DNA from 2 places in the Pseudoalteromonas sp. 78C3 genome. Region 1 is predicted to be linked to the other one. Evidence: predicted binding sites of a transcription regulator. Region 1 holds the regulator's gene; the other holds the start of a gene.

Region 1 (3,262 bases):
TTATGCTGATACTTTAAGTATACATTTTATAAGATTTTGATAGGCATAAAAGCACCTTAAAACTTACTTTTTAGGTGAATTTTTATTTATTAAATGTTGATATAATCCTGCAAAGTTACTGAAAAACCTCTTAAAATTAAAGGATATAGCATATAACAGGATAGACCTGATATTGCTTGGAATTTAAAAATAATAAGGGTATCGTACCCCAAGACTCCATCTCTCACTTTAACTTAAATTGCAGGATACCATCGCGTTATGTCTGACTTTCGTGAACAAGCACTACATTACCACTCACATCCCGTACCAGGTAAAATTAGCATTGAGCTTACAAAACCAGCTGAAACGGCTCATGATCTTGCACTTGCGTATAGCCCAGGTGTTGCCGAACCTGTACGTGAAATAGCTGCAGATCCTGCAAATGCTTATAAATATACTGGTAAAGGTAACATGGTTGCGGTTATTACTAATGGTACTGCAATTCTAGGCCTTGGTAATTTAGGTCCTTTAGCGTCTAAGCCTGTAATGGAAGGTAAAGCGCTATTGTTTAAACGTTTTGCAGGGCTTGATTCTATCGATATTGAAGTTAAGCACAAAACAACAGAAGACTTTATTAATACGGTTGCCAACATTGCCGACACATTCGGTGGTATTAACCTTGAAGATATTAAAGCACCAGAGTGTTTTGAAATAGAAAAAGCATTAATAGAGCGTTGTAGTATTCCTGTTTTTCATGATGATCAACACGGTACTGCCATTGTTACGGCTGCTGGTATGTTAAATGCGCTAGAAGTACAAGGTAAGTCAATTGAAGATGCAATTATTGTATGTTTAGGTGCAGGCGCTGCCGCTGTTGCGTGTATGGAGCTGTTAATTAAGTGTGGTGCACTGCGTGAACACATTTATATGCTTGACCGCAAAGGTGTTATTCATACCCGCCGCGATGACTTAAATGAATACAAACAGCTTTTTGCTAACAATACCGATAAGCGTACATTGCAAGATGTAATTGCAGATGCTGATGTGTTTGTGGGTGTTTCTGGCCCTAACTTATTAGCGGCTGAAGATTTAAAGCTAATGGCTGCAAAACCAGTTGTGTTTGCATGTTCAAATCCAGATCCTGAGATTGATCCTGCACTTGCGCACGGCGCACGCAACGATTTAATCATGGCAACAGGGCGCTCTGATTACCCTAACCAAGTTAATAATGTTTTATGTTTCCCGTTTATTTTCCGTGGTGCGCTTGATGTACGTGCAAGTGCTATTAACGATGAAATGAAAATTGCTGCAGTAGATGCTATTCGAAGTATTGCCAAAGAGCCAGTACCTGCAGAAGTTTTAAAAGCCGCTGGAGTAGATAAACTAGAATTTGGTGCGCAGTATATTATTCCAAAACCAATGGATCCACGTTTACTGCCGCGTATAGCAAGAGCTGTTGCACTTGCTGCTATTGAGTCAGGTGTTGCACAAATTGAGCTACCTGAAAACTATATGCAGTAAATCTATACAGTAGAGCTATGCAATAAAATTTAGACATAAAAAAACCTCAGTAATTACTGAGGTTTTTTTGTCTTTGTAATATTTATTCTTCGTTTAAAACGGGTACTTCTAGACCCATTTCTTGCATTATTTTTTTAACTTCTTCTGGCACTTTTTCGGCGTTATCTTTACGTAAGTCATCGTCATTTGGTAAAGGTTGGCCAGTAAAAGCATGCAAAAATGCCTCACATAGCAATTCACTATTTGTAGCATGGCGAAGGTTATTGATTTGACGACGTGTACGTTCGTCAGTTAATACCTTTAATACATTTAGCGGGATCGAAACGGTGATCTTTTTAACTTGCTCTGATTTTTTACCGTGTTCTGCGTATGGGTGAATATACTCACCATTCCATTTAGCCATAAGATGTATCGTTGCCTCAGATTATTAATTTCTCACACGGTATAAAAAGCGTGTAAATATGCGTGAAATTCTATCGATTTAAAAAAGATAGTCAAATAATAGATACAGATCTATCTTAATAAGCCTATTGTAGGTGTAAAGATAAGCACACTTTTGTGAGCTAAAATGTGTTATTCGCAGAGGCCTCTTCTACTTTTAGCCATCTAGAGCTTTAAAATACTTTGACTTATCAAAACGGATAACTTACTCTTTTAGACGTCTAAACATCCAAATTAATCAGGTGACGAATATGAGCGAAAAAAACAAAGCGACCATTGCTGTACGTAACGGCGTTGATGCTGATAAACATCATGGTGCGGTGGTACCGCCAATTTATTTATCGACTACTTATTCGTTTGCCGACTTTGATACTAAGCGTGAGTATGATTATGGTCGTAGCGGTAATCCTAATCGTGATATTTTAGCTGAGACGCTTGCTAAGCTTGAAGGTGGCGCTCGTGGCATAATTACAGCTACAGGCATGGCTGCCGTGCATTTAGCTACTCAGCTACTTAATAGTGACGATACGTTAGTAATTCCACATGATTGTTATGGTGGCAGCTATCGTTTATTTACATCTTTACAAAAACGCGGACTACTAAAGCTCGAAATATTAGATTTAACAAAAGAAGAAAGCCTTCAACAAATTTTAGTAATTAAACCTAAGCTTATTTGGATAGAAACCCCAAGTAACCCAGTACTTCGTTTAACAGATATTAAAGCGGTTACCGATGTTGCAAAGCAATGCGGTGCATTGGTGGCTGCAGATAACACGTTTTTGTCGCCTGCTTTACAAAACCCTATTAAGTTTGGTGTAGATATTGTGGTGCATTCAACCACTAAATACATTAACGGACACTCAGATGTAGTAGGCGGCGCTGTTATTGCCGCAACACAAGAGTTAGGCGATGAGCTTGCTTGGTGGGCTAATAACATTGGAATTACGGGTGCGCCTTTTGATAGCTATTTAACGCTTCGTGGTTTACGTACTTTAAATGTGCGCCTAAGGCAGCATCAAGAAAATGCACTGGCAATAGCTAAGTATCTTGAAAGCTCTGAATATGTAAGCCAAGTTTACTACCCAGGTCTTGAGTCACATCCTCAACATGAACTGGCTAAAGCACAGCAACTTGGTTTTGGTGGCATGGTTAGTTTTGATATTAAAGGCGATATAAATGACGCTGCGGCATTTTTAACTAGTCTTAAAACGTTTAGTTTAGCTGAGTCACTAGGTGGCGTAGAGAGCTTAATTTGTCACCCTGCAACTATGACGCACGCAGGTATGGAGGCAACAGCACGTTTAGAAGCGGGTGTGGGCGA
Region 2 (3,262 bases), on a different contig from region 1:
GCTTGGTGCAAACAGTGGCTTACCTTTAAAAAAAAGAGCTACTTTTTCATCTGACGTTTTTAATTTTGCAGCTAAATTTGTACATGCTGTTTTTATGTCAACGTTATCGGCAAGTCCTGCAAATATAACGCGAAAGTTATCGGCCATTTAACTGTCCCTAAAGCTTTTATAATGAAATGAGTATATACCTAAAGTACAAAAGAATTCGAGGTCGATTTAATAGTTATTTTGTAGACGCTCTACAAACAATATAGCGAATAAGTTTTAGATGCAAAAACGGCCCTTAAAAGGGCCGTTTTTAATTTACTACAACAATTTTGGCTTAAAGGCCGGCAGCTGCGCGAAGTGCGTCTGCTTTATCTGTACGTTCCCAAGGGAATTCGTCACGACCAAAGTGGCCGTAAGCCGCTGTAGGAAGGTAGATAGGGCGCTCTAAATCAAGCATTTGAATTAAGCCGTAAGGGCGCAGGTCAAAATGTTCACGAATAAGCTCGATTAAACGGCTTTCTTCTAGCTTGCTTGTACCAAACGTTTCAACGCTGATAGAAGTAGGCTCTGCAACACCAATTGCGTAAGAAACTTGTAGCTCACACTTGTCAGCAAGACCAGCAGCAACAATGTTTTTAGCAACGTAACGTGCAGCGTATGCTGCTGAACGGTCAACTTTTGATGGATCTTTACCAGAGAAAGCACCACCACCGTGACGAGCCATACCACCGTATGTATCTACAATGATTTTACGACCAGTTAAACCACAGTCACCCATTGGTCCGCCAATAACAAAGCGACCTGTTGGGTTAATGAAAAACTTAGTTGCACTTGTGATAAGTTCTGCAGGAAGTACCGGCTTGATGATAGTTTCCATTACCGCTTCTACTAAATCTTTTTGCGAAATGTCTTCGCTGTGCTGAGTAGAAAGTACAACAGCATCAATACCTACAGGTTTGCCATTTTCGTATGCAAAAGTAACTTGAGATTTTGCATCTGGACGTAACCAGTTAAGCTCGCCGCTTTTACGAACCTCAGCTTGGCGCTGTACTAAACGGTGTGAGTAAGTAATTGGAGCAGGCATTAGTACTTCTGTTTCGTTACATGCGTAACCAAACATTAAGCCTTGGTCGCCAGCGCCTTGCTCTTCTGGGCTAGTACGGTCAACACCTTGGTTAATGTCTGGAGACTGTTTACCAATAGTGTTTAAAATTGCACATGAATCGGCATCAAAGCCCATGTCTGAATTTGTGTAGCCAATGTCACGAATTGTTTTACGTGTAATTTCTTCGATATCAACCCATGCGCTAGTAGTGATTTCACCACCAACCATAACCATACCGGTTTTTACGTAAGTTTCGCATGCAACACGGGCATGAGAGTCTTGCTCTAGGATAGCATCAAGTACCGCATCAGAGATTTGATCGGCGATTTTATCCGGATGACCTTCAGAAACTGATTCAGAAGTAAATAAATGTTTTGCCATTGTAATTCTGCTCACAAATATTGCGCTTCACAAACGTCGGTATTAGCGCTAAAAAATTAAGGGGCGTATTTTATCGAAAACAAAACACCTTGCATAGTGTTTTTACGCCTAGACGTCTAAATAAAATTACTAATAACTTTTTGGTCTTAAAAAATATTCATAATGCCTCACTTTTATAGGGTTTTTAATTGCACACAGCCCCCACAATAAGTAAGAATGGTCGGTATAAACGAACCCAAGTTACTTGGGTGCATAAACAAACACATAAATACCCGCGCAAATACACATAAAGGTAGGAGAATTCATGCCATCTCGCAAAGAACTTGCAAATGCTATTCGCGTCTTGTCAATGGACGCAGTACAAAAGGCCAAATCTGGTCACCCTGGAGCCCCTATGGGCATGGCTGATATCGCAGAAGTATTATGGCGCGATTATCTAAAACATAACCCAACGAATCCAGAGTGGGCTGACCGTGACAGATTTATTCTTTCAAACGGCCACGGTTCAATGCTTATCTATTCTCTATTGCACCTAAGTGGTTACGACTTACCACTGGACGAAATTAAAAACTTCCGTCAAATGCATTCTAAAACACCAGGTCACCCTGAATATGGCTATGCACCAGGAATCGAAACTACTACGGGTCCATTAGGTCAAGGGATCACAAATGCCGTAGGTATGGCAATTGCTGAAAAAGCGCTAGCTGCACAGTTTAACCGTGAAGGTCACGATATTGTTGATCACTTTACCTATGCATTTATGGGCGATGGCTGCCTTATGGAAGGTATTTCTCATGAATCAGGTTCACTTGCAGGCACATTAGGTCTGGGTAAACTTGTTGCATTTTGGGATGACAACGGCATCTCAATCGATGGCGAAGTAGAAGGTTGGTTTACAGATGACACGCCAGCTCGCTTTAAAGCATACGGTTGGCATGTAATTAGTGGTGTTGATGGCCACGACAGCGATGCTGTAAGTGCTGCAATTGCAGAAGCAAAAAGCGTTACCGATAAACCTTCACTAATTTGTTGTAAAACAATTATTGGTTACGGCTCACCTAATAAATCAGGCAGCCATGATTGTCACGGTGCTCCACTAGGTGATGATGAAATTAAAGCATCTCGCGAATTTTTAGGTTGGACTGGCGATGCTTTCGAAATTCCTGATGATATTTACGCACAGTGGGATGGCAAAGAAAAAGGTCAACAGCTTGAATCAAGCTGGGACGAAAAATTTGCAGCATACGCAAAAGCATACCCAGAGCTTGCAGCTGAATACAAGCGTCGTATTAATAACGAACTTCCTGGCGATTGGGCTGAAAAATCTCAAGCGTATATTGAGCAATTACAAGCAAACCCAGCAAACCCAGCGTCTCGTAAAGCATCGCAAAATGCATTAAATGCGTTTGGTCCGTTATTACCAGAATTTATGGGTGGCTCAGCCGATTTAGCTGGCTCAAACTTAACAATTTGGGATGGCTCTAAAGGTTTAACACGCGATGATGCAAGCGGTAACTACATTTATTACGGTGTGCGTGAGTTTGGTATGTCGGCAATTATGAATGGTATTGCGCTTCATAAAGGTTTTATTCCTTACGGTGCTACGTTCTTAATGTTTGTTGAATATGCAAAAAATGCCGTACGTATGGCTGCATTAATGAAGCAACCAAGCATTTTTGTATACACGCACGATTCAATTGGTTTAGGTGAAGATGGTCCAACTCACCAACCAGTAGAGCAAATTGCAAGCATGCGTTTAACGCCTAACCTATACAACTGGCGTCCATG

The links. Region 1 encodes MetJ, which represses methionine synthesis genes. Its sites were predicted from a motif close to TAGACGTCTAGACGTCTA; they were not measured.
Region 2: metK (methionine adenosyltransferase) is a predicted target of MetJ. The motif match lies at 1,576-1,593, and genes of this name have one in related genera.

What each region holds. Positions count from the first base shown of each region.
Region 1 covers NZ_PJAV01000130.1:69-3,330, forward strand. The annotation lists gene CXF76_RS07075 (malic enzyme-like NAD(P)-binding protein) at 259-1,500, shown strand; gene metJ (met regulon transcriptional regulator MetJ) at 1,583-1,903, opposite strand; gene metB (cystathionine gamma-synthase) at 2,193-3,262, shown strand, end outside.
Region 2 covers NZ_PJAV01000169.1:31,324-34,585, forward strand. The annotation lists gene CXF76_RS16815 (hypothetical protein) at 1-147, opposite strand, end outside; gene metK (methionine adenosyltransferase) at 323-1,474, opposite strand; gene tkt (transketolase) at 1,779-3,262, shown strand, end outside.